Regions from separate parts of the Solibacillus sp. iso_87 genome, predicted to be linked through region 2. Evidence: riboswitches for the same ligand, from Rfam matches in the RefSeq annotation. Region 2 holds a riboswitch; the other holds the start of a gene.
What was found. A riboswitch is a leader RNA that binds a small molecule or an ion and turns the genes downstream of it on or off. The one in region 2 is predicted to bind preQ1.
Positions count from the first base shown of each region.

Region 1 (12,212 bases), 600 kb from region 2:
CTCAAAATGATCGTATTGCTGAGCTTGAGGCTCGTTTAAAAAGAGAAGAAGAAGAGAAAAAACAGCGGCAAAGTAGAAAAGATAAAAAAGGAGGCAGTAAAGGCGGATACTTTTTATCTGGTTTAAGCGGTGTTGTCGTTGGTGCTTTATTATTATGGCTCCTGCTCCCCTCGTTGGCAAATCAGCTACCAGGTGGTAATGAAGTTAACTCGGTTACAAATGATTCCCCAAACTCAACGATTAGCCAAACTGCAACAGAGGTGACAACTGATGTAACAAATGCGGTTGAAAAAGTATCGAGTGCCGTTGTTGGGATTACAAATATCCAAAATGTAGCACCAAACTTTTGGAATCAAAGTACGGGAGAAGCTCAAGCGGTAGGTAGCGGTTCAGGCGTTGTATATAAAAAGGAAGGGAACTTTGCCTTTATCGTAACGAACCACCATGTTGTGGATGGTGCAGAACAAATTGAAGTAACTTTAGATGATGGCGAGAAAGTAAAAGCAGAGCTTATCGGTTCTGATATTTGGACAGACTTGGCAATACTTTCAATACCAAGTGAAGGAATCGATACAGTAGCTAACTTTGGAAATTCGGATGTATTAAAACAAGGTGAAACGGTAATTGCCATCGGAAATCCATTAGGCTTAGATTTTTATGGTTCGGTAACAACAGGTGTAATTTCGGGGAAAGACCGCTCTGTACCTGTCGACTTAAATGAAGATGGTGCAGAAGACTGGTCAACGGAAGTATTACAGACTGATGCAGCAATCAACTCAGGGAACTCAGGCGGAGCTTTAGTGAATATTGCAGGTGAATTAATCGGTATAAATTCGATGAAAATTGCCCAGTCTTCAGTTGAGGGCTTAGGATTTGCGATTCCGATCAATTCAGCAATTCCAATTATTGAACAACTCGAAAAGCATGGGGAAGTACAACGCCCAACTATGGGAATTTCCTTAGTCGATTTAACGGAAGTACCGGCTTATTATCAACAGCAAACATTAAAATTACCTGAAGAAGTAACGAATGGTGTTGTCATTTCTCAAGTTGTAAGAGGTTCAGCTGCAGATAAAGCAGGTTTACAGCAATACGATGTCATTGTAGAAATGGATGGCGAAAAAATCGAAAATGCAATTGAGCTTCGTAAACATTTATATAATCAAAAATCTATTGGCGATACATTAAAAATTAAAGTATATCGCAACGGTAAAATAGTAGAGGCTAATTTAGAGTTAGTGGAAAATGCACAATTGTAAATGTGGATAACTTAATTAAAGAATGAAATTGTACACAACGGGTAGAGAAGAAAAAGGCTTGTCTTTTCTACTCGTTTTTTGTCTGTTACAATGGGTTGTGGATAACATTTCAAAAATTGTGAATAAGTTTGTGGAAATTTCAGAAAAGAAAGAAGGTTTAAAAATGAAGACGTACAGCTGTGAAACCCATATAGATCATGCGTTAGATATGCACGTGGCAGAAACAGAAAATTTCCCGATGATGGATTTGTTATCGGAAGAGGAAAAGTTATCAACAACTTGTTCTTACTGTGAACAGTCCGCAACATATGTTGTATCAAGTAAATAACTTTACACAATATATAGTTTTTATTTGTGGATATGTGCATAACTTTTGTGGATAACTTGTTTGTAAATGGAACGTAAAGGTGGATAAGTTGTGAATATTACTATCATCTCGGTTGGTAAGTTGAAAGAAAAGTATTTAAAAATGGGTATTGAGGAATATGTGAAGCGATTAGGCGGCTATGCGAAAATCGATTTAGTAGAAGTACCGGATGAGAAAGCACCTGAGCAGTTAAGTGAAGCTGATATGGAAATCGTCAAACGTAAAGAAGGTGACCGTATCCTTGCGAAAATCAATGACGGTACATATGTCATCGCATTGGCACTTGACGGTAAAATGAAAACGAGTGAAGAAATGGCCGCAGATTTAGAGGCGCTAATGACTTACGGGAAAAGCAAAGTCGCGTTTGTTATAGGCGGATCATTAGGATTGCATGCGGATGTACTTAATCGCGCGGATGAAAAACTGTGCTTCGGAAAAATGACGCTGCCTCACCAGTTGATGAAACTAGTGCTAGTAGAGCAGATTTACCGCAGTTTCAGAATTATTAAGGGTGAACCGTATCATAAGTAAGTGCGGTTTTAATTGGAATTACATTTGAAATCTTCTGGATACTTATATATTATAATCTTATACAATAATACCCGAAGTAAAACGGGAGAGGTTCATAGCTAATACCCTCTATAAAAAACTATGGAAACATGACAATTCGCCATGTCCATATAGGACATGGCTTTTTATGTTTTATTCATATGTTTTAATAGAACGATTCATAGCAACCTCTCTTGGAAAGTGTCGGAAACATTTTACGAGGGAGTTTTTTTATATTTATATGTGGAGGGGATTTTAACGTATGCCAGGTTTTAGAATTGTCGATAAGCTACAAAAAATGGATGTAGATATAAAAAGAAGTCAATTAAAGTATCATGCAAAACGGGTGCTTGTGAGTAAAGAGTTTACGTTTGACGCTGCGCACCATTTACATAACTATGAGGGAAAGTGTAAAAATTTACATGGACATACGTATCGTGTAATTTTAGGCTTGAGCGGCTATACGGATGATCGAGGGTTGATGATTGATTTTGGGGATATTAAGGAAATTTGGAAGCAACAAATCGAAACGCACTTGGACCATCATTATATCAATGAAACGCTACCACCGATGAATACAACAGCTGAAAATATCGTTGTTTGGATTTATGAAAAGTTACATGAAGCTTTGCAAAAGGAGCAACGTTATGATGGCACACGTGTAGAGTTTGTTAAGCTATATGAAACGCCTACGAGCTATGCTGAAGCAAGAAGGGAATGGATGGAAGTTGAGTAAAGTCCCTGTAATTGAGATTTTCGGTCCTACAGTTCAAGGTGAGGGTATGGTAATAGGTCAGAAGACGATGTTTGTACGCACAGCTGGATGCGATTATGCCTGTTCTTGGTGTGATTCGTCATTTACATGGGATGGCAGCGGCAAGCATTTAATCAAGCAAATGACAGCGGAGGATATATGGGCGGAGTTAAAACGTATTGGTGGAAACAGGTTTTCGTTTGTCACCATTTCAGGAGGAAATCCAGCACTTCTGTATAACTTAGGTGCACTGACTGCGATTTTTAAAAAAAACAATATAAAAATTGGGGTAGAGACGCAAGGAAGTAAATGGCAGGATTGGCTATACGATATCGATGAATTGACAATTTCACCAAAGCCACCTAGCTCAGGCATGACAACAGATTTTTTGATGCTGTCCCATATTTTAGAGAAGTTGAAAATTCAAAATGGGAATCAGCACGTGTCGCTAAAAATCGTCGTGTTTAATCAAGAGGATTATGAGTATGCCAAAGAAGTACATCGACGATACCCAGACACCCCATTTTATTTACAAGTCGGAAATGATGACATTACCTCTTTAGACACTGGACAATTAGCAAACTATCTATTGGCAAAGTATGAAATGCTCATTGATCAAGTGATGATGGATGAACAATTAAACGATGTTAAAGTACTTCCACAGCTGCATACTCTCATATGGGGAAATAAAAGAGGCGTGTAATTCAGGGCAGTAAAATGATAGGGAATGTTAAGTAAGCTCAAATTATTTTAGAAATATTAATTTACATATGCCAATATATATAATAGAATGAAAAATAATGAAATACCTGAGTTGTTCAGGAGAGGTTCATAGCTGATACCCTCTATAAAAAACTATGGATACATGTATATTACGCCATGTCCATATCGGATGTGGCTTTTTTTATGCCTCTAATAGTTTGTTTATAGTCGTTACAGTTAGCCCTCCTTGGAATACTACGGTATTAACTTAAGGAGGTTTTTTTATGTCTGGTCGTCACCAAACAGAAGGATTAGAGGATTTAACGTTATTAGGGAATCAAAATGTGAGTTACACATTTGCATATGCACCAGAAGTATTAGAGTCTGTTGACAATTTACATGTAAACCGTGATTATTTTGTGAAATTTAATTGCCCAGAGTTTACAAGTCTTTGTCCGATTACGCAGCAACCGGATTTTGCAACGATGTATATTTCATATATTCCAGATAAGAAAATTGTGGAAAGTAAGTCGTTAAAATTATATTTATTTAGTTTCCGCAACCACGGTGATTTCCACGAAGATTGTGTAAATATTATTATGAATGATTTGATTAAACTTTTAGATCCTCGCTATATTGAAGTATGGGGCAAGTTTACGCCACGTGGAGGTATTTCAATCGATCCATGGTGTAACTACGGTCGTCCAGGTACGAAATATGAAGAAATAGCAAACTATCGTTTAATGAATCATGATTTATATCCTGAAAAAATTGATAATCGATAATTTTTTTATTCGGTAAATTTTGCATGCAAAGTGAGGGGAAAAATAATGAAGCATGAAAAAGCCGTTGTTGTATTTAGTGGCGGGCAAGATAGTACAACGTGTTTGTTTTGGGCTTTAAAAAACTTTAAAGAGGTAGAAGTAGTAACTTTTGATTATGGACAACGACATGCACTAGAAATTGAATGCGCTAAACATATTGCACAGGAATTGAACGTACGACATCATATTTTAAATATGTCGCTTTTGAATCAGTTAGCACCGAATGCTTTAACGCGTGACGATATCGAAATAAATGAAGGAGAGGAAGGTGAGCTCCCATCTACATTTGTACCGGGTCGTAATTTAGTTTTTTTATCATTCGCAGGGATTTTAGCAAGCCAAATTGGCGCTAAGCATATTGTGACAGGTGTATGTGAAACCGATTTTAGTGGCTATCCAGATTGTCGCGATGCCTTTGTAAAATCATTAAATGTCACATTAAATTTATCAATGGATACATCATTTGTTATACATACGCCACTCATGTGGATCAATAAAGCAGAGACATGGGCTTTAGCGGATCAGCTAGGTGCGTTTGATTTTGTACGTCAAAAAACATTGACATGTTATAACGGAATAATAGCGGATGGATGCGGTGAGTGCCCGGCATGTAAACTTCGTCTGCAAGGAATGGAAGCTTATGCACAATCGTTAAGATAGGAGGATTTTATGAGTAGAGTTTTACTTTATTTAATATCAATTGTTACGGCAAATGTCGTAACAGCGAGATTTATGCCACTTGAATTTGGAATGTTTATTATACCGATGGGCTCATTCTTTATTGGTGCGACATTTATTTTCCGCGACATAGTTCAAAATAAATACGGCCGCAAAAAGACATATGCCTTTATCTTCTTAGCGTTAGTATTATCAGCAGTGGTGTCCTATTTATTGGGAGACACATTGGTCATCGTTGCAGCTTCAGCCTTGTCATTTTTAGTAGCAGAAACGACAGATACAGAAATTTATACACGTTTAAAATTACCGATGGCGTGGCGCGTATTTTATAGTGGAATTGTAGGAGGCTTGCTAGATTCGGTTATTTTTGTAGTTGTAGGATTAAGTCCAATTGGTGCAGGCTTTATACCTTGGGTAGCCGTCCCTGCAGCTATAGTTGGTCAAGTATTTGTAAAAATAGTCATGCAAATGATTGGCGCGGCTTTATTAGCGCAAGGTTTAGTGTATAAAGAAAGGCGTCTATCTAAAATGTCCACCTAATTAAGTAATAATATGTTAAAGCATTTTTTACCGCACTTAAATTAGTTAAGGTGAACCGTACCATAAGTAAGTGCGGTTTATAAATTTTGTGAAAGAAGCATATTCGCATCAAGTGAATATGCTTCTTTTTATACTTATGAAATTTGGTTTTCATTAATTGGAAGTGGTTTCCCGGTAGGTGCTACTGCAGATCCATTGTATATTTTTATTTATGCTTCTCGTAAGATAGGAAGGGTGCAGCAGCGGAACGAGCCGCCGGATTTAATAATTTCTGTAATATCCACTTCAATTACCTGAAAGCCCCGTTCACGAAGCTGTTTGTTGACATTAACATTAACTGGAAGACTTAATATCCGCTTATTGCCAATACTCAATACATTTGTACCTAATTGAAATTGCTCTTCTTCAGAAACTTCAATTAAATCATAACGTGCAGCAAAAAAATCAATTTCTTTTTGTGTTAAAGCATTTGAATAAATAAGTGCTACTTCAGGGGAAACGATATTAAATATACAATCTAAATGCAAGTATTTTTCTTTAAATGGAATAGGAATGACCTTAAAATTATTTAAAAGACGCTGTAATTGTTCAACAGCTTTTTCGTCCGTCCGATTACTGAGGCCCACGTAAATAGTATTCTGATCAATTACAACATCCCCGCCTTCAATTCGTTCCTCGATTAAATTATAATAGGAGATTTCTTCATCCTCCAGCCACTGCTTTAAAATGTTTTCCTCTCCTGAACGAATTTCTGTTGCCATTTTAGCAACAAAAATTGTTTGTCCTAGTGTAAAACCAACATCCCTTGTAAAGACCTGTTCAGGATATTTTTTATGATAAGGTAATAAAATAACATCGACGTTATTTTCCTGTAGAATTCTAACAAATTCAGCATGCTGCTCGAGTGCGCGTTCAATATGGATGCCTTCCTTCTTAAAATGCTCCTGTGTTTCATTAATTACCTCACGAATCGTCATATATTGAGGCTGACAAAGAATTACTCTTTTTAAAACATCGTATTCACTCATGCAAAAAGTCTTGAGATTTATGTTTGGGCGTTCTGTCACTTTTAGGCACTCCTATCATCGCTTTTTCAACTAGTTTTTCCGAAACGGTCATTATTATTACAAACGGACATACTGAAATTAAAGTCAATAGCATTTCTATTAATATATTTATAGTCACATATTCCTAAATGAACATGATATTCTTAATAGGGTTGAATGGGATAACTTACAAATAAATTGTAAATGGTGGCTTTAATAAAATGGAAACTAGAAATACATATATATATAATTCGCATCAAAGATGTCTTAATAGAAATATGGATCCTTATGAACTGCCGATTTCTGGAGAGAAATTGCCAAAAAGTGAGTTGGCACAAAGGAAGAAGATTCTTGATGATACCATTACCGTGGCAAGAAAATTTATGACGAAGTTAATAGCTGAACTAGATGGGACAGCTGTTTTAATCGTTATCACTGATCATGAAGGATACATTATAGAATTGTACGGAGATGAAATGATTAAGTGGCAAATTGAGTCGTTAGGGTTAACTCCGGGAATTAGATTAATAGAAGAAGAGGTCGGAACGAATTCCATTGAAATGGCATTAAAAATGGGGGAATCTGTGCAGCTCATTGGATTAGACCATTTCTTCCATAGTTTACATGAGAGTGCTTGTTTCTCTGTACCTTTTAATTCTTCAGGTAAGATAGGCGGGACTATATCAGTAATGATGGCCGCTCATCATGCAAGTTCTTTCCATTCAGGATTACTCAAATCTGCTGTAGATTCTATAGAACGTGAGGTTAAAGTAAAGCAGCAGAATAAGAAATTATTAGTCTTAAATCAAGTGTTAATGGAAAACAGTCGAAACGGGGTCATTATGGCCGATGATGACGGAAAAATAGTTGAAATAAATCCTTTTGCTGAGAATGTATTATCATGCAGTAAAGAAGAAATATGCAATCGCCCAATTACAGAAATAGCAGTAATCGGGGGGTACATGGAAAATGTTTTGAGAGATAGTGAAAAGTACGAAGATATTGAAGTATCTATATCCAATAAAACATATTTATTTGACACATTTCCAATTTATAATGAATCTAACCAAATAAATGGAGTATTTGGCCAGTTTAGAGATATTACAGAACGACTCGCATTAGAAAGACAAGTTATGCTAAGTGAGAAATTGTCAGCAATAGGAAAGATAAGTGCCGGACTTGCTCATGAGATTAGAAATCCTCTTACTTCAATCATTGGTTTATTAGAAGTCTTTAAGGAAAATCTAAAAACAGATAATGACAAGCAAAGAGAATATTTTAGAATTATCTTCAGTGAATTAGAAAGAATAAAAAATCTTATTCAGCAATTTGTGATGATGGCTAAACCGGATGAAAAAGAAGTCTCTAAATCCAGAGTAAGTATACATGAACTTATGGAAGATATTTTGACGTTAATGGAAAATGATTTTAGAAACAAAAATATAAAGGTTCTTTATCAGGCTTCTTTTAAGGATAAGATTAATATAGATAAAGATAAAATCAAGCAGGTATTTCTAAACATCCTACAAAATTCCTTTGATGCCATTGATTTTGACGGTAATATATCAATTTCTATCGATCAAAGTCATTCTGATAATGAAGTTGAAATTACCATCAGAGATGATGGGTCTGGAATGGATATAGATACGTTGGAAAAACTGTCTACTCCGTTTCACTCAACGAAAAAAGATGGGTTGGGACTGGGATTATCGATGAGTTACCATATTATAGAGTTGCATAGAGGAAGAATAAATGTAAAAAGTGAGAAGGGAAAAGGGACAATATTTACAATTTGGTTGCCGCAATCTTAAATAGATGCGGTTTTTGTAACTTTGTTTCATTGCGAATCTTTCTAAATATTACCCTTCAAAGTGTATGGTATTTTCGAATCTGTAAACATTGGATGTTTTAATTATTCATGTTTGCAAGGGGGAAAATATTTGGAATTGCAGAAAGAGGAGAAAATATAGGGAATTGTATAATCTTACGAAGGAGCCTCTTGAAAGAAAAAATCTTGCAATTCCTATACACGCAAATATTGTAACAAAATTAATTCAATCATTAATGATCAACCTTCTAGAAGAACAATGGGAACAAAAAAGACTTACTCCAACGAACGGTACTGTTTTATGTGTAGAAAATAGCGGGGATTGATAAAGAATTCCGATATTTATTGGTGTGTAAGAAAATAGATTTAAAAAAGCTTAGAGGATAGTAACTATTAATATCCTCTAAGCTTTTTAGTTTTAAATTAAATGGTTTGTTTATAAACTGTAAATTTGTTTCTGCAACAATTAAAAAGGCAGCATCTCACTTGGAGATGCTGCGGTAGAATTCTTTGTTCCTGAAGAACTCTAATGGGTTTGGCACCCAATAATGCTGATTTAATGATCTTAAATTAACATTTTCGATGTCAAAAGTATGATGGTCTTTTACTACAATTTCAATATAACATAGTAAACCGTCGAATCTTTAATAATTATGTATTCTGTGTTTAAGTTTATAAGACAAACCATATTCGATCAAAGAGAAAATAAAACATATCATAAGTTGTGCAATTTAAAAAATACCACCTAGAACGTTGATTTATCATCATACTAGGTGGTTTTAATTTTTAATGCTTGTCTGTTTTAGTAATCACTACTCAATTGATTTTTTTATTCTATAGTCGTTTTATCCTGGACCTTTTTAACATACATTAAAAAAAACTTGGAGATATAGGGGGAATTAGTTGCTTCTGTTCATTATTCTTTTCTCCATTTGCTGTCTTGCTTATGGACTAATCAAAAAACGTTTCATCGCACTCACCTTTCCTATAATAGGACTTATTATTTTAATGGTTGTTAAGGTGATTTTAGTACCGCTTCCTTTAAAGGAAACAATTCTTTTTATTTTTGATTTACGATAAAAATTTGAAGAAAGAAGGTCTAGATGAAAAAAATCGACAAAAAAGTTGCTGATGCCTATTTCCGTGAGAAAAATACGTACATGGCTATTTATTTTGCAATTTGGTTTTTAGTGTCTTTTGTTATGGTAGCGCTTGCAGACTCATTAACCGATGTTCAGTTTTTGGGATTCCCGTTCCACTATTTTATGGGGGCAATTGGAGCTTTGCTTACTTTCATTATTTTACTTTTTGTAAATGCGATTGTTGGGGACAAAATTGATAAAAAGTATGGGATCAGTGAAGCGCGAAATGAAGAAATTGGCGCAAACAATATGATTAATCACTAATGAGGGGAGGTAATTTATGGATACTCAATTTATAGTGTCAATGTTAATTATACTGGCTACATTTGCTTTATATATTTGGATTGCAGTTTATAATACTGCTAAACAAACATCGGACTTCTATGTTGCTGGTCGCGGGGTGCCACCAATTTTCAATGGGATGGCAATTGGGGCAGACTGGATGAGTGCAGCATCCTTTATCGGGATGGCTGGAACGATCATGTTACTTGGCTATGATGGATTGGCTTATATTATGGGTTGGACTGGCGGATATTTATTTTTAACGATATTACTTGCACCGCAGCTTCGTAAATTTGGTCGCTATACTGTGCCTGAATTTATCGGAGACCGTTTTAATAGTAAAGCAGCACTAATAATAGCAGCTATATGTACAATTATTATAAGCTTCACGTATTCAATCGGACAGCTATCAGGTTCTGGTGTAGTAATCGGACGTCTCTTTGAAATTGATGCGAAAATCGGAACACTAATCGGCGTTGTGCTAATTGCATTTTATGCTGCATTTGGTGGTATGAAAGGTATTACTTGGACTCAAGTAGCCCAATACGTAATTTTAATTATCGCATATTTAGTACCTGTTATTTTTATGTCATTCCATTTGACTAGTAATCCTTTACCATGGATTTCTTATGGTGAAATTTTAACGAAAATGGGTGAACTCGACCGGGAGCTCGGTATTTCTGAGTATTTTGCACCTTTTACGAATGGAACTAAGTGGCAGTTTTTAGCTCTTATGTTTACGTTAATGTGTGGTACAGCTGGACTTCCGCATGTAATCGTACGTTTTTATACAGTAGGTACTATGAAGGCGGCACGTTGGTCAGGTGCATGGGCATTAGTGTTTATCGGGCTTTTATATTTTAGTGCACCAGCTTATGCAGCTTTTGCTCGCTTTATTTTAATGACGGAAGTCGCTGGTAGAAAAATTGCTGAACTACCGGCTTGGACTCAATCATGGATTGATACAGGCAAATTAGGGATAGCCGATACGAATGGTGACGGTATTCTTCAATGGCTTGAACTGCAAATTGCCAACGATATTGTCGTAATGGCTACACCTGAAATTGCAAATCTAGGTGTATTTGTTATTGGACTTGTGGCAGCAGGCGCAATGGCAGCTGCGTTATCTACAGCTGGTGGTTTAATGATTTCTATTTCATCTTCATTTGCACACGATATTTATTACCGCATCATCAATCCACAAGCATCTGAACAAAAACGCCTGTTAATAGGACGTATTTCAATTGTTGTTGCAACACTATTAGCTGGGATTATTGCATTAAACCCGCCTGGTGCCATTACCCAAATTGTTGCATGGGCATTTGCGCTTGCAACAGGTACCTTCTTCCCTGCACTCGTTTTAGGTGTATGGTGGAAACGTGCTAATGCAAAAGGAACTATAGCAGGAATGCTTGTCGGCTTAGCGGTTACACTTATTTATATCTTTAGTGCGAAGTATGGTGGCTATACAGTATTAGGCATTATTGATACTGGTGCTGGTATTTTCGGAGCAATTGCTGCCTTCGCTACTAATATTATTGTTTCACTTTCAACACGGGCTCCTTCACAAGAACTTCAAGAGGCAGTTATAAACCTGCGTTATCCAGAACAAATGGTTTATAAAGACGGTGAAGTTTATTTAAATGACGGATCATCGAAAGAATAATAAATTGAGAGCGCAGTTCAATGTTCTATTACAAAATCACTAGAATTTTAAAAGCCAAAACGTAGAGTTTAACGTTTTGGCTTTTCTATTGGTTGCCTGCCTAATTTCAAGGGAGATCTAAGCCGGGTATTCATTTTAAATAGTAACTGGCTTGGACTTAGATGATATGTTACTTTTGAATTTCAATAATAATATCTCCAAGTTCGATTATTTCCTTTTTCAAATCGCTATCAGGATCTGCCCATTTAACGCCGTTTTCGTCGATTTCCGCCTCCATCAATTTGAATATAGGGGTGAATATTAAAGTTTTTGCATCCGGATGGAGTTTTTCATATGTGAATACATATTCCATAATTCCCTGCCCGTTTCCTGTACCGCCTGTTAGCCTTGATGTATACGTATTGCCTAAATCATCCTTTACATTTAAATCGGAAGAAATAACGTCCCATTTCTCTTTCAACATCTCATTATTTTCCGTTTCTGTATAATTGACGATAAAGGAAATCGGTGTGTATATAATTTCATTTATTTCAATACCTAGATCAGCTTTTTTTGATGCAGGTACTTCCACAATT
Region 1 covers NZ_CM149656.1:3,899,070-3,911,281, reverse strand. Annotated here, with positions in the region: gene AC0VXV_RS20010 (S1C family serine protease) at 1-1,259, shown strand, start outside; gene AC0VXV_RS20005 (CxxH/CxxC protein) at 1,423-1,587, shown strand; gene rlmH (23S rRNA (pseudouridine(1915)-N(3))-methyltransferase RlmH) at 1,678-2,157, shown strand; PreQ1 riboswitch class I at 2,239-2,285, shown strand; gene queD (6-carboxytetrahydropterin synthase QueD) at 2,438-2,911, shown strand; gene queE (7-carboxy-7-deazaguanine synthase QueE) at 2,904-3,632, shown strand; PreQ1 riboswitch class I at 3,748-3,794, shown strand; gene queF (preQ(1) synthase) at 3,916-4,416, shown strand; gene queC (7-cyano-7-deazaguanine synthase QueC) at 4,459-5,115, shown strand; gene AC0VXV_RS19975 (VUT family protein) at 5,125-5,673, shown strand; gene AC0VXV_RS19970 (dimethylarginine dimethylaminohydrolase family protein) at 5,883-6,701, opposite strand; gene AC0VXV_RS19965 (ATP-binding protein) at 6,941-8,530, shown strand; gene AC0VXV_RS19960 (DUF4212 domain-containing protein) at 9,651-9,953, shown strand; gene AC0VXV_RS19955 (sodium:solute symporter family protein) at 9,970-11,637, shown strand; gene AC0VXV_RS19950 (DUF4179 domain-containing protein) at 11,807-12,212, opposite strand, start outside.
Region 1: linked by a shared signal. The riboswitch ahead of queD (6-carboxytetrahydropterin synthase QueD) and the one ahead of AC0VXV_RS02825 (QueT transporter family protein) in region 2 are both predicted to bind preQ1.

Region 2 (12,212 bases):
CCGTGTAAACTGGTTCTGGACAATCATGCGTGTATTTGCAGTTGTATTTGCAAGTATGTACATTTTCCAAATTGGACCTGAGAGTTTAACAAGTGACGTTACAACAGGTGTGCTACTTGATCCGGCATCCGGTCTTGTAACTTTCATGTTTGTACTGTTTTTATTTGCCGGTTTATTGTTGCCTTTATTAACAGACTTCGGTTTACTCGAGTTCTTCGGTTCAATGATGGTAAAAATTATGCGTCCCATATTCAAAATCCCAGGACGCTCTGCCATTGACTGTCTCGCTTCTTGGGTTGGCGATGGCACAATCGGCGTATTGCTTACAAGCAAGCAATATGAAGAAAAAAATTATACTGGCCGTGAAGCTGCGACAATCGCGACAACTTTCTCGGTCGTATCGATTACATTCTGTTTAGTTGTAGTTGAAACAATCGGCATTGGTGATTACTTTATCGAGTTTTATGCGTCTGTCATTCTTTGCGGATTAATTTTAGCATTCATTATGCCTCGTATTTATCCGTTAAAACAAAAGGCGGATACTTTAATTGATGGCTCACACGTTCCTGCAAACCGTGAAGATGTACAAGAAGGCTATAATGTATTCTCCTATGGATTGCACAATGCTTTATCGAAAGCTGATTCTAACCGTAACTTAGGTAAAATGGTTAAAAACGGATTTATTAATGTACTGGAAATGTGGTTTGCGGTAACACCAATTATTATGGCGTTCGCAACAATCGCATTAGTGTTAGCCGAGTTTACTAGCTTCTTCCGTATTCTAGGGATGCCGTTTGAGCCGATTTTAGCGCTTCTGCAAATTCCTGAAGCCGGTGAAGCTGCACAAACGATGATTGTCGGTTTTGCGGATATGCTGTTACCTTCAGTTTTAGGTGCCGGCATTGAATCTGAAATGACACGCTTCTTCATCGCGACAGTATCGGTTACACAGTTAATCTACATGTCGGAAGTGGGCGGACTGATTTTAGGTACGAAACTTCCATTAAAGCTTTGGGATTTATTTATGATTTTCTTAGTCCGTACAATCATCTCAATTCCAATTATCGCAGCAATTGCGCATCTTTTATTTTAATTAAACAATAAAGGGCTGGAGCCTAACCCAAAAACACCATTTTTCTCTCCCAGAGAGAAAAATGGTGTTTTTTCGCTGTACGTTAAAATATCCGTTTCTTATGAAGATTTTTGTCTTCTCCATTGGAATTTTTTATTATTTCGTGCTTGTGAAGCCGCCGTCGATGCGAATAACTTCCCCATTAATATACTCTGCTTTTGAAGTTAACAGGAAGGTTACAAGCTCTGCTACTTCCTCTGGTGTACCTAAACGTTTTTGCGGGATTCCGCCTGTAGCATTTTCCTTCATTTGCGGATTTGCTTCATAAAAGGCTTTTACCATTGGTGTTTCAGTCGGCCCTGGTGCGATCGCATTCACGCGCAGTCCGTCTTTCGCGTATTCCGCTACCATACTTCTTGTTAAACCGACAATTCCGTGTTTCGTTGCCGAATATGTAACAACGGAATCCTGTCCAATTACACCGGCACTTGAAGCCGTATTCACAATGGAACCACCACCGTTTTTCAGCATTACTTCCGCCACATAGCGTACACCATAAAGTGCCCCAAGCAGGTTGATGGCGACAATTTGTTCAATTTCCTCAATCGTAGTATCTAAGTAGAATTTACCGCTGCCGGAAATCCCTGCATTGTTAAAGAAGTAATCAATCGAACCAAAATGCTTCACTGTTTCATCCACATAGTTTTTTACTTCCTCAGCTTTTGATACATCCGCTTTAATGAAAATAGCATCTACGCCATGTGCTTTTACTTGTTCAACTGTTTCGTTTCCTCCTTTTTCACTGACATCCACTACCGCAATATTAATACCTTCTTGAGCCATACGAATTGCAGTTGCCTGTCCTAACCCGCTGCCTCCACCTGTAATAATCGCTGTTTTAGTCATCGCTATTCCTCCTGAAATATAATTTTGGACGTTACCAATAATTTTTTCCTATCCGCAAAATTGTCCTGCCACAATAATTTATTTTTCCCCTTTGTTTTTCAACTAAACATTGGGAGGTGATTTACGACTTGGTTCATACATAAGCTTTACCTGTTCCGCTCATGGATATGCACTTCAATGAAATTTAGTACGCGTTATCAATTTGAAGAAAATCTTGTCTGAATAAATGCTAGATTTCTCTATTAAATCGCTTTCATTATGGCGTATTGATGAATTTTCATAATTTACAGAATTTTTACACCATTACGACATAAATTTATGATAGAATAATATAATCTTTAATCAGATGACGGAGGTTACATGGAAATGGGAGTTACTCAACCGAATACGATTGCAGTAGAAAACGTATTAATCGCACATCATTTTTTAAAAGACGTTGTTGTACATACACCCCTGCAATTAAACGAATATTTATCAGAAAAGTATGGTGCAAAAATTTACTTTAAGCGTGAAGATTTGCAGCATGTTCGCTCATTTAAATTACGTGGTGCCTATTATAAAATTAAAAAAATCGAAACTGAGGCTCGTGCTTCAGGTGTCGTCTGTGCAAGTGCTGGCAACCATGCACAAGGTGTTGCCTATGCGTGCGCAAAGTTGGAAATTAAAGCGACAATCTTTATGCCGAAAACAACACCGAAACAAAAGATTGATCAAGTACGGATGTTTGGCAGAAGCTTTGTTGAAATTGTGCTGGCAGGAGATACTTTTGATGACTCTGCGGAAAGCGCACTTGCCTATTGTGAACAGGAGAACCGCATTTTTATTCATCCATTCGATGATCCAGACGTAATGGCTGGCCAAGGTACAGTAGCGGTCGAAATTATGAATGACATCGAAGAACCGATCGATTATGTATTTGGCAGTATCGGTGGTGGCGGCTTAATGTCAGGTGTCTCTTCATACATTAAAAACTTATCTCCTTCGAGTAAAGTTATCGGTGTTGAGCCAGCCGGTGCAGCTAGCATGAAATCTGCTTTCCAAAACGGAGCAGTGGTTTCACTAGATACGATCGATAAATTCGTTGATGGGGCTGCTGTTAAATGTGTTGGACATGATACATATGAAGTGTGCCGTCACTATTTGGATGATATTATCGCCGTTCCGGAAGGCAAAGTATGTACGACTATTTTAGATCTTTATAATAAGCATGCAATTATTGCGGAGCCTGCTGGAGCATTGTCAGTTGCAGCACTCGACTTTTACGCAGAGCAAATTCGCGGAAAATCGGTTGTCATCATTATTTCTGGTGGAAATAACGATATCGGACGCATGCAGGAAATAAAAGAGCGCTCGCTAATTTATGAAGGACTGCTACACTACTTTATTGTAAGTTTCCCTCAGCGTTCAGGAGCATTACGCCAATTTTTAACGGAAGTGCTTGGGCCGAACGATGATATTACAACATTTGAGTATACGAAGAAGAACAATAAAGAAAGTGGTCCAGCATTGGTCGGCATTGAGCTTGCACACCGCGAAGACCATGCAGGATTAATTGAACGTATGCGTGCAAACGGTTTTGAGTATAAAGAAGTAAATAACGACAGTACGCTGTTTGCGTTACTTGTGTAAATAGTATTGTTAAAAAATTTAAAGACTCAATTTTCTCCAAGAGAAAATTGAGTCTTTTGCTTCTAAAAATTGATTTCTGTTACGGGGACGCTTTCCGGGAGCGTGAGGCCAACACGATGTTGGTCACAAAAGCGTTGCCACAGGACGTGGCGTTTTTAGCTTTTGTTCCTAGTCTCAGGCGTCACGCTTATCCCCCAGGAAGCTTGCTTGTGACTGTCGCTTACGCTTTCGTCACAGAGAAAATCTTGTAGCGAAAGGCGTAATCGTCAGCTACACTCGCCCCTTCACTCCAATCAATTAATCAAGTTTTAATTCAAGCTATTGTTTACTCATTAAAAGAAGCCCGATATCTGTCCGGAACTTTCATTTATCCTAATAATGCGCGGTCTGAATTCATTTTTTCGCCGCGAATTTGTTCAAATTCGTGCATTAAATCCGGAATCGTCAAGTCCTGTTTACGGTCTTCACCGACTTCCAGAATGATTTGCCCTTTATCCATCATAATGAGGCGATTCCCTAAATCGAGGGCCTGCTGCATATTATGCGTAACCATCAGTGTCGTCAGTCGGCTTTCCTCGACAAGCTCTTTTGTCAGCTTTGTAATAAGTTCAGCGCGTGATGGATCCAGTGCAGCTGTATGTTCATCAAGCAGTAAAATCGAAGGCTTTGTAAATGTCGCCATTAATAAACTTAATGCCTGACGTTCCCCGCCTGATAGTAATCCGACTTTAGCCGATAAACGGTTTTCCAAATTCAAATGGAGTTTTTCCAATGACGTTTTGAAAAACTCACGACGCTTTTTATCGACTCCGAATCGTAATGAACGCTTCGTGTTACGTGAATAGGCAATCGCCAAGTTTTCTTCAATTGTCATCGTTGGTGCTGTTCCTGCCATCGGATCTTGGAATACGCGACCGATATGGACAGCACGCTTATATTCTGGCAAGCGGGTTAAATCATTGCCGTTAATTTCGACAGAGCCGAAATCTGGTGTTAATGCTCCTGAAATCATATTCATCATTGTCGATTTTCCGGCACCGTTACTGCCGATAATTGTAACGAAATCACCTGGTGCCAAATGCAAGTTAATATTGTCCAGTGCAATTTTCTCATCGGGTGTTCCTTCATTAAATACTTTATTAATGCCATCTAATTTAAGCAAGGCTCTTCCCTCCCTGCTCCATATCTATTTTTGCCTGCTGTAATGCGAGACGTTCTTCCAAACGTTTTGCTTTTCTCTTTTTCTCTTTATATTTCCCTACGATTTGCGGGATTACTAGCGCTAAAATAACGATAACCGCCGTAATTAGTTTCATATCACCTGAGTCAAGCCATTTTACACGTAACGCCAATGCGTAAATCATTCGGTAAATTATTGCCCCGGCAATAACTGCAAATGTGACACGAACAATCGACTTTGTTCCGAAAATTGCTTCACCGATAATTACAGATGCTAAACCGACAACAATCATACCAATACCTAATCCGACATCGGCAAACTTTGTATACTGGGCAATTAATGCACCCGATAATGCCACCATACCGTTTGAAATTCCCAGTCCTAAAATGACTAGTGAATCGGTATTTGCCGAAAAGCTGCGGATCATTCGTTTATTGTCACCTGTTGCACGGATTGCAAGACCGATTTCTGTTTTTAAGAACCAGTCTACTACTAGTTTAATAATCGTCGTAACAACAACCATTAAAATTAAAATTCCCCAAGTTGCTGGAACAGAAGCTAACCCCATTGATTTCAATAGGTTCGTAATTGCTGAGTCAATGCCTAAATTCGACCAGAAAGAACCGAACGTCGAAAAAACTGTTTCTGAATTTAATAGTGGAATATTTGGTCGTGTTACACCGGTATCTGAGCTTAATCCCATAATTCGAAGATTAATCGAATAGAGGGCGATCATCATTAAAATCCCTGCAAGCAGAGGATTGATTTTCCCTTTAGTGTGTAAAATCCCAGTCATACATCCAGCAATAAATCCAGCAACTGTTGCGACCAATGTGGCAAGGATCGGGTTATAGCCAAGCACGATCATCATTGCTGCTGTACCTGCCCCCGTTACAAAGCTTCCATCAACCGTTAAATCCGGAAAATCCAGCACACGGAATGTTAAATAAACCCCAAGTGCCATAATTGCATAGATGATCCCTTGCTCCACTGACCCAAACATAGCTGTAAACATCTCGAATCATCTCCTGACTTTTTTAAAAGTTTTAAGCAAGTCAGCCTAAACATTTTATACCTGTTTAGGCTGACTTGCTTTTGGTATAAAAATGAACTATTGCACTTCTGCTTCCCATTCAGGCTTAATTTCCAAGCCTAAGTTTTCTGCAGCAGCTTTATTGATTACTAGTTTTAAGTTAGCCGGGTACGCTGCTGGAACTTCTGAAGGTGTTTTGCCTTCTAATAAAATTTGTGCTGCCATTTGTCCCGCTTCATAGCCGATATCGTAGTATTCGAAACCGTATGCTGCTAAACCGCCGCGCTCTACTGAATCAAGCTCACCAACAATAAGCGGTAATTTGTTTGCATCTGCTACCTCGATTACGGATTCAAGTGCCGATACGACCGTATTATCTGTAATAATATAAAATGCATCTACTTTTCCTACTAGTGACTCTGCTGCCTGGCGTACTTCAGATGAAGCAGATACCGCTGCTTCCACAATCGTTACGCCTTCTTTTGCTGCAATTTCTTTTACTGCCGCAATTTGTGCAACTGAGTTTTGCTCACCAGCGTTATATACCATCCCTACATTTTTTGCCCCTAATTCCTTTAGGAAGGCTACTGTTTTCGGCATTGTTTCCGGATGTAAATCAATCGTACCTGTTACGTTAGCACCAGGTGTTGCCATTGACTCGATCAATTCCGCACCTACTGCATCCGTTACCGATGTAAAGATAACCGGAATATCAGAAGTCGCGCTTTTTGCCGCCTGTGCTGAAGGTGTTGAGTTAGCAAAAATCAGATCTACATTATCCCCGACTAACTGCTGGGCGATTGTCATGTTCGCACTGTTATCGTTGTTTGCAGATTTGTCTACGTATTCTGCTTTAATACCTGCATCTTCAATTGCTTTTTTAAATCCTTCTTTTGCTGCATCTAATGATGGATGCTCAACAATTTGTGTTGTTCCGATTTTAAAAGTCTTATCGCTATCAGCTTTAGCTGTATCTACAGCCTCGCCATTTGACGTCTCGTTCGAAGATGTCTCGCTCTCTTCCCCGCCACAAGCAGCTAATAATAAAAGAAGCCCGAATAGTAAAAAGGACAGCTTCATTAAATTTTTTCTCATCTTATTTCCCCCTAGTTAACTTTATCGATTTAAAGCGCCGAACTTCATTTGGATGAAGTATTGAAATAATATTACCGCGTCATATTTATATAGTCAATAACATTTAGAATGTTCTGAATTTATTCTAGGTAATGAGCCTTATTTTGGAATTTAGTTAATACACTTTAAACCGCTAAGCAACGCGGTTTGTTGAACTTTTTACACTTAGTAATTTTTTTGAGGTTTTATTGAAAAAAAAGTCCTATAAATCTTTACATTTATTTTTAATATTGCTATGATTGCAGTTGCTTTGCGTGGTTCGTAACCATCCCACGTTAAAAAACTAGGAGGAATTTTATATGAAGGTAAAGTTTATTGCAGCGAGTGCCATTATTGCAGCATTATATATTGCTGTCACAATGCTTGTTGCGCCAATTAGCTTTGGGCAAGTACAGTTCCGTATTGCCGAAATCTTTAACCATTTAGTCGCATTTAATCCGCGCTATATGTTAGGTGTTGTTTTAGGTGTATTTATTTCCAATTTCCTGATGTCTTCGATCGGTCCAATCGATTTAGTATTTGGTGTCGGACATACGATTATTACACTGGGAATTTTCATATTCATTTGTAAGTTTGTGAAAAATATTTGGGCTCGTCTGATCATTAATACAACGCTATTTACGTTTACAATGTTTATCATTGCAGCACAGTTGAATATCGTGCTTGGCTTCCCATTCTGGGAAACTTGGCTGTTTGTAGCATTTGGCGAATTTGTTGTATTGGCGGTTGGAGCACCGATTATGTACACTTTAAATAAACGATTGGATTTCAAAAAATTAATCTAATATCGATTTTTTCACCAGCTGACTTTTTTATGTCAGCTGGTTTTTTATTTAGTGAAAACATTTTAGAATTGTTTGACATTTCATTTTACAGTGTTAGAATAAAGCATAATTCAAATGTTATTTACGGTAGCAGGTTGCGGGAGCGTGACCACCGTTTTCGTTTAGTTGAGCTTAGTTGAGTAAATTGTTGAATAAGAAGAGTAGCATTTATCGTTTTGTCCAGAGAGCGTATGGCTGGTGAAAATACGCCAAAAGGTAAATGTGAATGGGCCTTATGAAAGCTGCTGGCGCTAGTCGGCGGACGGTATCCTGCCGTTATCAGGTTTAAGTGGAAGCAAGGTTTTTTTGGTTTGCTTCAAACGAGGTGGCAACGCGGTGCAGATCGTCCTCAGCAAAAGTTAATTCTTTTGCTGAGGACGTTTTTTTTTATTCAGCAAAGCTTTAAATTAATTACAAGATTGCTAAATAATCTGAATCGTAAAGGCGTAGTTTATTTCAAAAAAGGAGTGTTTCAAATGGTAGTTCAGCAACATTTTCGCACATCAATGAAAAAAGTAAATGGGGATTTACTGACACCGATTTCTATTTTCCAGCGACTGCAAGGTGAACGGAAGTTTTTATTGGAAAGTTCCTCTAAATATGATGGCAATGGACGCTATTCGTTCATCGGTGTTAACCCGCGGAAAACGTATATCGGGACAGATGATCAGCTTTTAGATCATGCCCATCATTCCAATAAAGCCTACACATATGAAGGCGAGCTGATCCAACTATTAAAGCAAGTGATGCCGCGTATTTCATCACATACAGAATATCCGTTTACAGGTGGCGGAATTGGATATATTCACGCATTGCAAAAGCCATTACCTGAACTGCAGTTTCATGTTTACGATACACTCGTTATTTTTGATCATTTAACAGATGAAATCGCTGTTTTCCATACAAATATTGAAGCAGAACAAGTAGAACCAAACATTGATCAATTGATTGAACAGCTGTTTACAACACCAACACCTGAACAGTTTTCCTATACATTACAACATGTCGAAAAAGAGGAAAATGGACGTTATCGCGCACAATTTACTGGAGAGGCCCTTTCCCTTTATCGAAAAATGCGCGTCGAACACACTGCACCATATATGTACTATGTTGAATTTGATGATTGCACAGTAATCGGCACATCAAAATCAAACTACATGCAAGTAAGGAACGGGAATATTTCCGTTACGAATGACGCACCGTCAATCGAACTCTATAGTACAGAAAATTCGGTGCAGCATCTTGCAAATGTTACAACAAGTACATTAAGCCCTCCCCTTCATGCCATCGATGTCGTGAAAGGGCTATTACCTGCACAAGGCTTGATCGGCTATATCGGCTTTAATGGTCAGGTCGATTTCACGACACCTGAACAAACGATAATAATTCAAGGAAATGTCGCACAGCTTCACTCGGAAGCAGAGGAAGAAGCGCCATTCCACTCTTTACTGAAAGGATGATGAACATGTCTTTACTTCCATACATTGAACAGATTGAGCGAAAAGAGCACTTAGTTTTTGAGGAAATGCAGCAGGCGGCACAGCTTATTTTTAATGAGCAAACACCGAAAGAACAGATCGCCTCATTTTTAACGGCGATGAGCGCAAAAGGAGAAACAGCACATGAAGTTGCTGGTTTAGCTTCTGTTATGAAATCACATGCAGTTGCTGTCGACGTACCCGAAGGCATTTATATTGATAACTGCGGTACAGGCGGCGATGGACTTCAAAGCTTCAATATTAGTACGACTTCCGCGTTTGTATTGGCAGGTGGAGGTATTTCAGTAGCAAAGCACGGCAACCGAAAAGTATCGAGTGCTTCAGGAAGTTCGGATGTGTTGGAGGCACTTGGCATTACGCTTCTGCCAAATATCGAACAAACATCCGAATTGCTCAAACAGCACGGTATCGCCTTCTTACATGCTCCAAACATGCATCCGAAATTAAAACGGATCGGTGAAGTACGACAGGCAATTGGCAAGCCGACGATTTTTAATTTAGTCGGTCCCCTAACAAACCCTGTGCCGCTAAAAACACAGTTTGTCGGCATTAACCGACCGAACTTCACGACGGATTATGCGGAAGTGCTCCATATGTTAGGACGTGAGCGTGCAATCGTCGTATCTGGTGCACAAGGAATGGATGAAGCATCACTGGATGGTGAAAACACTTTTGTACTGTTAGACCGCGGAGACATGATTCCATTTAAACTACGTGCTGAAGATGTCGGTTTAGCCGCTCAGCCACTTTCTGCAATTCGTGGTGGTACTCCTGCAGAAAATGCGGATATTATGCGTGACTTACTAAAAGGAAAACAAAGCGTGTATTTTGATACGGTTCTTTTAAATGCCGGCATTGGCTTCTTCGCATATGGACTTGCCGAGACGATGAAGGAAGGTATCGATATGGCAAAGGACAGTATTTTATCCGGACGCGCTTATGAAAAGTTAGAAAATATCGTTGCTTATAGCCAAAAACAAATGCAGGAGGAACCAGTAAAATGACGATTTTAGACCGTATTATTGACCAAAAAAAGACTGAGCTGCCACAATTGCTTTCGACAAAGCCTGTGTTTTTAAAAATTGATAAGGTCCGTCCTTCTTTATATGAAACATTGATATCAGCCAATTCATTGCAAGTAATTTCGGAAATGAAGCGTGCCTCCCCTTCTAAAGGCGATATTGCGACAGAAGTCGACCCTGTTGAGCAAGCTTTACAATATGAAGAAGCAGGTGCTGCTTGTATTTCCGTACTGACAGAACGCGCATTTTTCAAAGGAAGCTATGCAGATTTAAATGCAGTTGCAAATGCTGTAAACATCCCGGTTTTATGTAAAGACTTCATCATTCATGAAGTGCAGATCGACTATGCGAAGGCTGCCGGCGCATCGGTTGTCCTGTTGATAGTCGCAGCATTAACAGATGACCAGCTGAAATCCCTTTACGCCTATGCGACACAACAACTGCTAGAAGTGCTCGTTGAAGTACATGATGCCGATGAATTAAAGCGTGCCCTTGCCATTGGAGCAAACATTATCGGAGTGAATAACCGAAATTTGAAAACATTCGATGTTTCACTATCAGCGACACTTGAAATTGCGCAGCTTCTTCCCCCATTACCGATAGCATTTATTAGTGAAAGCGGAATTTTAGGTCCGGAAGATGCACAGTTTGTGGCGAATGCTGGCGCAAAAGGAATATTAGTCGGCGAAGCATTAATGCGCAGCGAAGACGTCAAAAATTCACTTAAAGCACTACAAATCGACATAACAGCAAAGGTTGGCGAAAATCGATGACAAAAGTAAAAATTTGCGGTTTAAAAGAAATCGAACATGTAGAAACAGCGGTCAAAGCAGGTGCTGATTTTATCGGATTTATGTTTGCGCCCAGTAAACGACGCATTACGGTAGAGGAAGCAGTGGTACTGGCAAAGGCAATTCCGAGTACGGTCAAAAAAGTCGGGGTTTTTGTCAATGAAGAGCCAGCCACTATTCGGCAAATTGCAAATGAAGTCGGACTCGATTATATCCAGTACCACGGGGATGAAACGCCCGAGCATATTCAGGAAATCGGACTGCCGGCAATTAAAGCGTTCTCGATTCGTAGTGAAGAGGATGTGACACGTGCGGCGACATATGATGTGGACTACTATTTGTTCGATGCGCCTGGAACTGACTTCCGTGGAGGGAGCGGAAAGTCCTTTGACTGGATGCTGCTCGATAAGGTAAAAATTCCGCTTGAAAAAGTCATTTTGGCAGGTGGTTTAAATGAAGAAAATGTTGGACTTGCGATTATGCTTGTCGAGCCATTTGCGGTAGATGTTTCAAGTGGTGTAGAAGTAGATGGTCGAAAAAGTTCAGCAGCGATTACGAATTTTATTGAAACAGCAAAAGGAGAGTTGATTTTATGACGACAGTAAAAGGACGTTTCGGGCGATTCGGCGGTCAATTTGTGCCCGAGACATTGATGACTTCACTTGAGGAATTGGAGCTTGCATATGAGGAAGCAAAAAAAGATCCCTCTTTTCAGGAAGAACTTGATTATTATTTAAAGCAATATGTCGGACGTGAAACTCCCCTCTATTTTGCGGAGCGTTTAACGGAAAAAGTCGGCGGTGCGAAAATCTATTTAAAGCGTGAAGATTTAAATCATACTGGCGCACATAAAATAAATAATGCGATTGGTCAGGCACTTTTAGCAAAGCGTATGGGGAAGAAAAAAATTGTTGCTGAAACAGGTGCAGGTCAGCACGGTGTCGCAACAGCAACTGCGTGTGCATTGCTTGATATGGAATGCATTGTTTACATGGGGGCAGAAGATGTGCGCCGGCAGCAATTGAACGTTTTCCGTATGGAGCTGCTCGGGACAAAAGTTGTTGCCGTAGAAAAAGGCTCCGCTACATTGAAAGATGCGGTTAATGAAGCGTTGCGTCACTG
Region 2 covers NZ_CM149656.1:548,946-561,157, reverse strand. Annotated here, with positions in the region: gene AC0VXV_RS02855 (YjiH family protein) at 1-1,093, shown strand, start outside; gene AC0VXV_RS02850 (SDR family NAD(P)-dependent oxidoreductase) at 1,229-1,978, opposite strand; gene ilvA (threonine ammonia-lyase IlvA) at 2,339-3,607, shown strand; gene AC0VXV_RS02840 (ABC transporter ATP-binding protein) at 3,975-4,769, opposite strand; gene AC0VXV_RS02835 (ABC transporter permease) at 4,762-5,802, opposite strand; gene AC0VXV_RS02830 (ABC transporter substrate-binding protein) at 5,899-6,915, opposite strand; PreQ1 riboswitch class I at 7,203-7,247, shown strand; gene AC0VXV_RS02825 (QueT transporter family protein) at 7,254-7,739, shown strand; T-box leader at 7,918-8,132, shown strand; gene AC0VXV_RS02820 (metal ABC transporter ATP-binding protein) at 8,255-9,238, shown strand; gene trpD (anthranilate phosphoribosyltransferase) at 9,244-10,281, shown strand; gene trpC (indole-3-glycerol phosphate synthase TrpC) at 10,278-11,072, shown strand; gene AC0VXV_RS02805 (phosphoribosylanthranilate isomerase) at 11,069-11,686, shown strand; gene trpB (tryptophan synthase subunit beta) at 11,683-12,212, shown strand, end outside.